Regions from separate parts of the Nonomuraea sp. NPDC051941 genome, predicted to be linked through region 1. Evidence: riboswitches for the same ligand, from Rfam matches in the RefSeq annotation. Region 1 holds a riboswitch; the other holds the start of a gene.

Region 1 (5,359 bases):
CCGGTGCATGTAGCCGATGATCGGCTCGGCGGCGGTGATGCGTTCGCCGTCGAGCGTCAGCCTGAGCCGGAGCACCCCGTGGGTCGACGGGTGCTGCGGGCCGATGTTGAGGATCATGTCCTCGGTGGCCAGCTCTTTTGCACCCGCGCCGATCCCGACCACACGTTCCGTCATATGGCAATGCTGCCACCGCGCCGGTTGCTGGGCCAGGGCGGGGCCGGGTCAAGGAATGGTACGGAAACGCATCCCTAACTCGGACACGGGGAGGAATACAAGGAACCGGGGGGAGATAACACCATGAAGAGAGTTGTGTTTGATGTCGCGGCGTTGATCGCACGGGTGGTGACCGGCGTGATCTTCTTGGTCCACGGCGCGCAGAAGTGGGAAGGCGGTCTTGCGGCCACGGGGCAGGCGTTCAAGGGGATGGGGATCCCGATGCCGGAGCTCGCCGCCATGTTCGCGACCCTCGTCGAGATGGCGGGCGGCATTTTCCTGATCCTGGGCCTGCTGGTGCGCCTGGTGGGGCTGCTGTTGCTGGTCAACATGCTGGGCGCCATCACGTACGTGCACGCGGGGCACGGGGTACTGTCCAGCGCCGGCGGCTGGGAGCTGCCCGGCGCGCTCGGGGCACTGGCCCTGTTGTTCCTGGCGCTGGGAGGCGGCCGGATCGGGATCGACGGGATCTTCGCCGCGATGTTCCGCCGGCGCTCGGAACGCCGGGCCGCCGAGGAGGAAAGCGCCGCGCGGCCACAGCGTTCGGAGCCGTCGAACGTCACGACCAGGCCCGGCGGCCTCACGACGCCCGCCGAGGCGCCTCGGGTGCCCAGGCAGCCGACCGAGCACCGGGCCGGCGGGGTCAACGACGACGACATGAGGGACATCGACGCCCTGGTCTCCGACGAGCCGCCGCCGCACCGCAAGCCGCCGAACCGCTCCGACGCCGTCTAGCGGCCGACTCAGCAGTCGACTCAGCGCCGACTCGACGGCCGACTCAGCGATTCACGAGGTCCCGCACGGCCTCGACCAGCCGGTCCACGTGCTCCTGCGTGGAGCCGATGCCGATGGAGGCCCGCACCGCGGAGGCGGTGCCGTCCTCACATCCGCCGTCGGCCTCACCCAACAGGTGCCGGACGAACGGGTGCGCGCAGAACTTGCCGTCGCGCACCCCGATGCCGTACTCGCCGGACAGCACCTCGGCCACCTCGCGGGCCGAGTAGCCGGCCACGGTGAACGACACGATGCCGACGCGCGGGTGGTCGTCCCCCCACAGCGACAGCTCCCGTACGCCCTCGATGGAGGCCAGCCCGGACCGCAGGCGCGCGATCAGCCGCTCCTCCTCCCGCACCAGCGCGGTCCAGCCGGTGGCCGTGAGCGCGTCACAGGCGGCGGCCAGGGCGATGGCGCCCAGCACGTTCGGGGTGCCCGCCTCGTGGCGCGGCTCAGGGTCGTCGTGCCACTCGGTGTCGTCGCCCACGGAGCGCACCGCGCCGCCGCCCTTGAGGTACGGCTCGCCGTCCGCGAGCCAGTCGCGCCGCCCGACCAGCACCCCGGCGCCGAACGGCGCGTACAGCTTGTGCCCGGAGAAGGCCACGTAGTCCAGGTCGAGCGCGGTCAGGTTGAGCCGCCGGTGCGGTACGAGCTGGGCGGCGTCCACCAGGATGCGGGCGCCGTGCCGGTGCGCGACGTGGGCCAAAGCGGCGATGGGCCAGAGCTCGCCGGTGACGTTGGAGGCGGCGGTGACCACGAGCAGCTTGGGGCCGTCGATGCCGGCCAGGGCCGCGTCGGCGGCGCGGACCGCCTCGCCGGGGAAGGCGGGCGGCGCCAGCCGTACGGACTTCTCCCAGGGGAGGAGAGAGGCGTGGTGCTCGGTGTCGAAGACCACGGTGGTGGTGCCGGCGGGCAGGCAGCGGGCCAGGAGGTTCGTGGCGTCGGTGGTGTTGCGGGTGAAGATCACCGCGTCGTCCGGGCGGGCCCCGACGAACGCCCGCACCGTGTGGCGGGCCTGCTCGTAGCGGGCGGTGGTGAGCTGCGAGGCGTAGCCCGCGCCCCGGTGGACGCTGGAGTAGGCCGGGAGCGCGGCGGTGACGGCGGCGCTGACCGGCTCGAGACAGGGGGCGCTGGCGGCGTAGTCGAGGTTGGCGTAGCCGACGAGCCGGCCGCCCTTGACCGGCACCTCGAGATCGGCCCCGAGCACGGCGGGGATCGGCCTGCTCGTGGCGACCGGAACGGCCTCGGCCTCGGCGGCGCGAGCGGGGACGGAGCTGAAGATCGTCAACGTGGACACGGCACATCTCCCTCAGGGTCATCGGACCCCTGGAAGCAGCCACGGAGCCCGCGCTTGCCCGCCACACTTCATGACGGACCAGGTCTTCACCCGGGGCACCCCGCCGCGGACGCGAGGGTTGCCGGCCAGCTAGCCGGGGCTTGTCGCTGGCACTCATGACCTACGGCGGAGACTATAACCCAATCCCCTCCATCGATCGCAACTCCGTGAACTTATTCGGCGGCTGACTCGTTGCTACCGGAAATCCCGCTCATGTGTCATGGAGGTGCGTAAATGTTGGACTGGGTGACCGACCCGCAGATCTGGATCGGCTTCTTCACCCTGGTCGCCCTGGAGATCGTGCTGGGGATCGACAACATCATCTTCATCTCCATCCTGGCCGGGAAACTACCTCCCGAACAACGGGACAGAGCCCGGGTGCTGGGTCTGGGCGCGGCCCTGATCACCCGGCTGCTCCTGCTGCTCGCCCTGTCGTGGGTGGTGCAGCTCACCGAGCCGCTGTTCGCCGTCTTCGGTCACGAAATATCGGGACGCGACCTGATCCTGCTGCTCGGCGGCCTGTTCCTGCTGGGCAAGAGCGTCACCGAGATCGGCCACAGCATGGACGGCCCCGTGGGCAAGGACGGCAAGAAGGCCGCGGCCGCCTCCTTCGCCTCGGTGATCATCCAGATCATGGTGCTGGACATCGTGTTCTCGCTCGACTCCGTCATCACCGCCGTCGGCATGGTCGACACGCTCGGCGTGATGATCGCGGCGGTCGTGGTGGCGGTGCTGGTGATGCTGTTCGCGTCGGGGCCGATCAGCAGGTTCGTGGACCGGCACCCGAGCATCAAGATGCTGGCGCTGTCGTTCCTCGTGCTGATCGGCGTGGTGCTCATCGCCGAGGGCTTCGGCCAGCACATCCCCAAGGGCTACATCTACTTCGCGATGGCGTTCTCGCTCGTCGTCGAGCTGCTGAACATCCGCATGCGGAGCAAGCGGACGGCGCAACAGGAGGACCCCACTCCTTAAGATGAAATAGTGCGATTTGACCCTTGGGATCCGGATTTCGTGGCGCACCCGTACCGGGTGTACGACGAGCTGAGGCGCGAGGCGCCGGTCAGCTACTTCGAGCCGACGAACCAGTGGCTGATCTCACGTCATGCCGACGTGAACGCCCTGCTCAGGGACCGCCGCCTGGGGCGGTCCCACCTCCACGTGGCCACCAACGAGGAGTTCGGGAGGCCGGCGGAGCCGGAGTTCCAGGAGCCGTTCTGGCGGGTGATCAGGGCGGGCATGCTCGACGTGGAGCCGCCGGTGCACACCAGGCTGCGCCGGCTGGTCTCCAAGGCGTTCACGCCGCGCATGGTCGAGTCGCTGCGTCCCCGGGTGCGCGCCATCGCCGCGGGCCTGGTGGACGCGTTCGTCGAGAAGGGCGGCGGCGACCTGCTCGCCGAGGTAGCCGAGCCGCTCCCGGTGACGGTGATCGCGGAGATGCTCGGCATCCCCCACGCCGACCGCCACCTCCTGCGCCCCTGGTCGGCGGAGATCTGCGGCATGTACGAGCTCAACCCGAGCCTCGAGGCCCAGCACACGGCGGTACGGGCGGCGTCGGAGTTCGCCGACTACCTCAAGACCCTGGCCGCGGAGCGCCGCCGGGCTCCCGGCGACGACCTGATCAGCGCACTGGCGCAGATCGACGAGCTGACCGAGGACGAGCTGGTCGGCACGTGCGTGCTGCTGCTCAACGCCGGTCACGAGGCCACCGTGAACGTGACGGGCAACGGCTGGTGGTCCCTGTTCCGCAATCCCTCCGAACTGGCCCGGCTGCGCGAGGACCGCTCGCTGCTGCCCACGGCCGTCGAGGAGGTGATGCGCTGGGACACGCCGCTGCAGATGTTCGAACGCTGGGTGCTGGAGGACATCGAGGTGCACGGGGTGGAGATCCCGCGCGGGTCGGAGGTGGCGCTGCTGTTCGGCTCCGCCAACCGCGACCCGGCGGTCTTCGAGGACCCGGACCGGCTCGACGTGGGGCGGGCCGACAATCCGCACATCTCGTTCGGGGCCGGGATCCACTTCTGCCTGGGCGCGCCGCTGGCCCGCATCGAGCTCATCGAGTCGTACGGCGCGCTCCTGGACCGGGCGGCCAAGCTCGAACTGCGGGAGGAGCCGAGCTGGAAGCCCGGCTACATCATCAGGGGGCTGCGGTCGCTGGAGGTCACCGCCGCTGGCTGAGCCAGCCGAACCCGCCGAGCCCCGCCGGGTCGATCAGCTCGCCCTCCTCCGACGCCCTGGCCAGCGCCCGGATGTAGGTGCGCGGCTCGGTGCGGGCCAGGTCGATCGGGGGCCGGGTGCCGGTGATCCCCAAAGCCCTCAGCGCGTCGCGCTGTGTGGACAAGGCTGTGGATATCGCGCCGGCCTGGCGCCCGGCCTCGGCGCACGCGTCAAGCGCGACATGAGCCGTGATATCGCAGGTCCCATCGGGGATCGGGGCAACGACCGCGCCGTCGCGGTAACCGGTCAACGTGCCACAGAGCGGCCGGTTATCCACAGGGTGTGCATAATCCACGGCAATCGCTCGGCCCCTTGTGAGACGTCCCAGGACGGAGGCCCACGCCTCGTCGCGGGGGCGGCCGATCTCCGCGCGCGAGCCCACCCGGGTCAGCGGCCACCACCGGTCGAGCCAGACGCAGTCGTCCGGTCGCGGCGGCCCGCCGAGGCGCTCCTCGCCGGTGCGGACGTTCACCATGATGAGGCGTGGCCCGGCGGAGGTCTGCTCCACCACGTCGAGCGGCACGTTGTCGAGCCACTCGTTGGCGATGGCCAGGCCCGTGAGGCCGGTGGGCACGCTCCGGCGCCAGGCGATCCGCTCGGGCAGGCCGTCCGGCCTGGGGGAGAGGTCGACGGCGGTGACGCGGAGCCGGTCGCGCAGCGCGGGCTCGGCGGCCTCCAGCACCTGGGCGACCAGCGTGCCCTCGCCCGCGCCGATGTCGACCAGGTCGAGCACGTCGGGACCGCCGAGCTCGGCGTCCACCTCCGACAGCAGCGCCAGCACCGCGTCGGCGAACGCCGGGGAGGCGCTGACCGAGGTCCGGA
Region 2 (5,359 bases), on a different contig from region 1:
ACGACCCGGCGGGCGCCGTGATCGGGCTCGACTTCGACGGAACCCTGTCGCCGATCGTGCCCGATCCCGCCGAGGCCGTGATCCATCCGAAGGCGCCTGAGGTGCTGGCCGAGCTCGGCGCCCACGTCCTGGCGGTGGCCATCGTGACCGGCCGGCCGCCGGCCACCGCGCTGGAGCTCGGGCCGGGCCTGGCCGACGTGCCCCGGCTGGTCGTGCTCGGGCACTACGGCTTCGAGCGCTGGGAGGCCGGGCAGATCTCCGGGCCCCCGCCGCCTCCGGGCGTGCTCGAGGCCGAGGCCGAGCTGCAGCTGCTGCTCGAGTCGCTGGGCCTGCGAGACGTCACCATCGAGGACAAGGGCCGGGCCGTGGCCGTGCACACCAGGCGCAGCTCCGACCCGGAGGGCGCGCTGGCCAGGCTGCGCGAGCCGCTGGCCGAGCTGGCCGGCAAGCGCGGCCTGGTGGTCGAGCCGGGCCGCTTCGTGCTGGAGCTGCGGCCGCCGGGCATGGACAAGGGGCAGGCGCTCAGCCTGTTCCTGGCCGAGCGGGCCGCCAGGTCCGCCATGTTCGTGGGCGACGATCTCGGCGACCTGGCCGCGTTCGAGGCCGTACGCCTCTCGGGGCTGCCCGGCGTGACCGTGTGCAGCGGCTCCGCGGAGGTCACCGAGCTGGCCGAGCGGGCCGACATCGTGGTGGACGGGCCCGACGGCGTCGTCGCGCTGCTGGAGGAGCTTGTGGCGGCTTTCAGCCGTTCGTGATTGAGCTGCAAGTCGCGCTCCCTAGGGTCGGGCGCATGCACAAGCGACACCTCGCCGCCGTGGCCGTGGCCGTGGCTGCGGCCACCCTCCTCGCGACCTCCCTGCCCGCCCACGCCGCGCCCGCCCAGGCGGTCAAGCTGCGCAAGGGCCTGACCCTGTACATCCCGATCAAGTGGGTGGTCCACCGCTTCGGCGACGATGTCCAGATCGTGACCGGCAAGTGCGGCAAGCCCATGGGCTGGGGGACGCCCGAATGCGACGCCTTCTACGTCCTCGGCCCCTCGTCCATCAAGCGCGGCGCCGAGGGGTTCGGCCCGTACACCGGCAAGAGGCCCTTCTACACGGCGAGCGACGTGCAGCCGTGCCCGTTCAACCGGAAGTGGGGCGAGGCCATCGGCCCGAAGGTCACCAGGGGTCTGCGCCAGGTCGGCGCGGGGCACAAGGCCGCCTACAACGCGTGGAAGTCGGAGTGCGTCAAGTATTCGGGCTCGACCACGAAGGTGCTGCTCCGCTTCACGCAGCGCGAGTGGTACCTGCCGCAGAGCAAGATCCTCATCGTGGACCAGTGGAACACGCCGGGGCTGGCCGACGCGCTCAAGCACGCCGACTGGACCTGACCGGGCTCAGATCTCGGCCAGCGCGTCGAGCTGGGCCGCGAGCCACTTCTGCGGGGGCAGGGCGGTGGCCGCGGCGTGCAGCTTGTCGCGCCGCATGCGGCGCTCGTCCTCCGGCATGACGAGCGCGGCGTGCAGCGCGGCGGCCGTGCCGCTGATGTCGTACGGGTTCACCACGAGCGCGTGCGGGCCCAGCTCGGCCGCCGCCCCCGCCTCGCGCGAGAGCACGAGCGCGCACCTCGTGGACAGGATCGGGCCCTCCTTGGCGACCAGGTTCATCCCGTCGCGGATCGGGTTGACCAGCAGCACGTCGGCCATCCGGTACGCGGCCAGCGAACGCGGGTAGTCGTCGTTGACGTTGAGGATCAGCGGGTCCCAGTCCTCGGTGCCGTACTCGTCCTCGATCTCCTGCGCGCAGCGCAGCACCGACGCGGTGTATTCGCGGTATTCGGGCAGGTCGTGCCGGCTCGGGTATGCGAACGCCAGGTGCACCACCTTGCCGTGCCACTCCGGGTGCGCGGCGAGGAACTCGCGGTAGGCCACCAGGCCGCGCACGATGTTCTTCGACAGCTCGGTGCGGTCGATGCGGACGATCAGCCGGCGGTCGCCCACCTGCTCCCTGAGCGCGGTCATGTGTGACTCGACGTCGGGCTCGACGGCACGCTCCCACAGCGCGTCGCCGTCCACGCCGAGGCTGTGCACGCCGATGCGGGTGGTCCGGCCCTCGTGGGTGACGCTGCGGCCCACGCGGTCGACCTCCGCGCCCAGCAGCGCTTCACAGCAGTCCATGAATGCCTGCGCCCACCTGTCGGCCAGGAACCCGGCGTGATCGGCCCCAAGGATGCCCTCCAGGACCTCTCCGACCACCTCGTCGGGCAGCAGCGAGAAGTATTCGGGGGGCGCCCACGGGGTGTGGCTGAAGTGGGCGATGCGCAGGTCCGGCCGCTCGGCGCGGAGCATCGCCGGGGTCAGCGTCAGGTGGTAGTCCTGCACCATGACGCGGGCGCCGTGGCCGGCCTCCTCGGCCAGCGCCAGCGCGAACGCGCCGTTGTAGTCGCGGTAGGACTCCCACTCGCGCTCGAACCTCGTGCCGAAGTTGGGTGAGTTGGGGATGTCGTAGAGCAGGTGGTTGACGAACCACAGGGTGGAGTTGGCCACGGCGTTGTAGGCGCGGTGGAAGGTGGCGGGCGGGATGTCGAGCATGCGCACCGGGCCCGTGTCGTAGCCGGCGTGGTCGATCCGGCCGCCGGGCACCAGGCGCACGGCGCTGCGGTCGCCGTCGGACAGCGCCGCGCACACCCACAGCATGCCGTCCTTCCGTGCCACCTCGGACAGTGCAGAAACCAGGCCGCCGCCACCGCGTTTCATGGTCAGCTCGCCGTCGTCCGAGACGGTAAAGGAAACGGGTCCTCTGTTGGAGGCCACCAGGACGCTGTTCATCTACGCTCCCTTCGCCCATAGGATCCCAGCTATGGCGCTAGATGAGCTAACCGAGGAACTCGCCCGCTCGGCCGCAGGAGGAGATCATCGCGCACTTGGCGAGCTCCTGGCGCGGATCGAGCCCGATGTGATGCGACACTGCGCCCGGATCCTCCCCTATCACCAGGATGCCGAGGAAGCCTCGCAGGACACGTTGCTGGCCGTGGCGCGCAACATCGGCCGGTTCGAGGGCCGGGCGCGGTTCAGCACCTGGCTGCACATCGTGACGGCCAACTGCGCGCGCACCACGTACAGGTCGCTCAAACGCCGCGCGGCCGAGCAGACCTCGGACGAGCTGCCCACGCAGAAGCCCGACGTGGCGCGGGTGAGCGTGATCGCGGGCTCGCGGCTCGACCTGCTCGACGCCATGGAGGCGCTGGAGGCCGACAAGCCCGACCTGGCGCAGGCGCTGGTGCTGCGCGACATCGTCCAGCTCGACTACAACGAGGTGGCCGAGCAGCTCGGCATCCCCCTGGGCACCGCCAAGTCGCGCATTCATCAGGCCCGCAAATACGTGCAGGGAGTGCTGGGTGATGATTATCGCTGAGACGCCACGTCTCGCATCTTGAGACGGGTGGCCATTTGGGCCCCATCGACGGGTAGAGTCCTTTTCAACAACTGAATATTGCTCATCCAGAGGGGTGGAGGGACCGGCCCTGCGAAGCCCCGGCAACCCTCCCGGTTTGAGACTCGCGACAGGGCGAGGCCGACCGGGACAAGGTGCCAATTCCGGTCTGCGGTCAAGGTGGCCGCAGGCGAAGATGAGGGAAGGCCTCGCTTCATGTCGCTCGACTTTGGTCCTGCTGTCGGTCTGTCCTGCCGTGAGTGCGGCACGCGTTACCCGCTCGGTCCGAGCTTCGCGTGTCTGGAGTGTTTCGGGCCGCTCGAAGCGGCCTATTCCTTCGGTACGGTGACCCGCTCCGACATCGAGTCGGGTCCCGCCAACATCTGGCGTTACCGGTCGCTGCTCCCGGTGCCGGTTGACGTCGCCAGTAAGCCCAATATGAACCCGGGTTGGACCAAACTGGTCAAGGCCGGAAACCTCGGACGCGCACTCGGTCTCAAGAACCTGTACGTGAAGGACGACTCGGGCAACCCCACCCATTCCTTCAAGGACCGGGTCGTCGCCATCGCCGTCGAGGCGGCGCGTAACTTCGGCTTCCACACCCTTTCCTGCTCCTCCACGGGCAACCTCGCGGGCGCGGTCACCGCGGCGGCGGCGCGCGCCGGGCTCGAGGCGTGCGTGTTCATCCCGGCCAACCTCGAAGCGGCCAAGATCGCCATGGCTCGCGTGTTCGGCGGGAAGCTGATCGGGATCGACGGCACCTATGACGAGGTCAACCGGTTCTGCTCCGAGCTGATCGGTGACCCGCTGGGTGACAAGTGGGGGTTCGTCAACGTCAACCTGCGGCCCTACTACGCCGAGGGCTCCAAGACGCTCGCGTACGAGATCGCCGAGCAGCTCGGGTGGCGCTTGCCCGAGCAGATCGTCATCCCCATCGCCTCCGGCTCGCAGCTCACCAAGATCGACAAGGGTTTCCGCGAGCTGGTGCAGCTGGGGCTGGTCGAGGACACGCCGTACAAGATCTTCGGGGCGCAGGCGGCCGGGTGCTCGCCGGTCTCCACCGCGTACAAGGCGGGGCACGACGTCGTGCAGCCGGTCAAGCCCGACACCATCGCCAAGTCGCTGGCCATCGGCAACCCGGCCGACGGGCCGTACGTGCTCGACATCGCCCGGCGCACCGGAGGGGCCGTCGAGGACGTCACGGACGCCGAGATCGTGGCCGCGATCAAGCTCCTGGCCTCGACGGAGGGCGTCTTCGCCGAGACCGCGGGAGGGGTGACCGTGGGCGTGCTGAAGAAGCTCGCCGAGAGCGGGCGGCTCGACCCCGAGGCCGAGACCGTGGTCCTCAACACCGGCGACGGGCTCAAGACGCTCGACGCGATCAGCGACGACGCCCAGCCCACGGCCGTGATCCGGCCCTCCCTCGACGCGTTCCGCGCGACTGTCTGACAACCAGGAAAGGCGAGTTAAACCATGAGCGTTTCGGTGCGGATTCCCACCATTCTGCGCACCTACACCGGGGGCAACGCCGAAGTCAGTGGCGAGGGCGCGACTCTTCGTGACGTGCTTGCCAAGCTCGACTCCGACTACCCGGGGATCGGCGCGAGAATTCTGGATGAATCGGGCAAGATTCGTCGTTTTGTCAACGTTTACGTTGGGGAAGAGGACGTCCGTTTCGCCGACGGGCTCGACACTCCGGCACCTGAGGGCACTCAGATCTCAATCATCCCGGCGGTTGCCGGCGGCTGAGTGCTATAGATCACACGTGTGGAAGGCGCCCCTAGTGGGCGCCTTCTCCATTTCCAGGGCAAATGAAACGCTGAAGCGCCTTCGTTGCGAAGAAATGCATCGTTTGCAGATTGACTCTGTTGCCAAACCCCGTGCCACAGGTATGGTCGAGGGCGATCGTCTGGCTGATTTTCCCTTAAGTCCGGCGATTACGGGTC

What was found. Region 1 has a riboswitch for S-adenosylmethionine ahead of ACIHFD_RS43990 (aminotransferase class V-fold PLP-dependent enzyme). Riboswitches for the same ligand answer to the same signal wherever they lie in the genome.
Region 2: another riboswitch for S-adenosylmethionine. It lies ahead of thrC (threonine synthase); the one in region 1 lies ahead of ACIHFD_RS43990 (aminotransferase class V-fold PLP-dependent enzyme).

The regions. Positions count from the first base shown of each region.
Region 1 is NZ_JBIUCF010000035.1:101,908-107,266, forward strand. Features, by position in the region: gene ACIHFD_RS43980 (NADH-quinone oxidoreductase subunit D) at 1-174, opposite strand, end outside; gene ACIHFD_RS43985 (DoxX family protein) at 298-948, shown strand; gene ACIHFD_RS43990 (aminotransferase class V-fold PLP-dependent enzyme) at 992-2,284, opposite strand; SAM riboswitch class IV at 2,330-2,445, opposite strand; gene ACIHFD_RS43995 (TerC family protein) at 2,558-3,295, shown strand; gene ACIHFD_RS44000 (cytochrome P450) at 3,305-4,498, shown strand; gene ACIHFD_RS44005 (SAM-dependent methyltransferase) at 4,482-5,359, opposite strand, start outside.
Region 2 is NZ_JBIUCF010000089.1:782-6,140, reverse strand. Features, by position in the region: gene otsB (trehalose-phosphatase) at 1-755, shown strand, start outside; gene ACIHFD_RS64735 (hypothetical protein) at 791-1,372, shown strand; gene ACIHFD_RS64730 (trehalose-6-phosphate synthase) at 1,379-2,809, opposite strand; gene ACIHFD_RS64725 (RNA polymerase sigma factor) at 2,841-3,395, shown strand; SAM riboswitch class I at 3,475-3,616, shown strand; gene thrC (threonine synthase) at 3,630-4,862, shown strand; gene ACIHFD_RS64715 (MoaD/ThiS family protein) at 4,887-5,162, shown strand.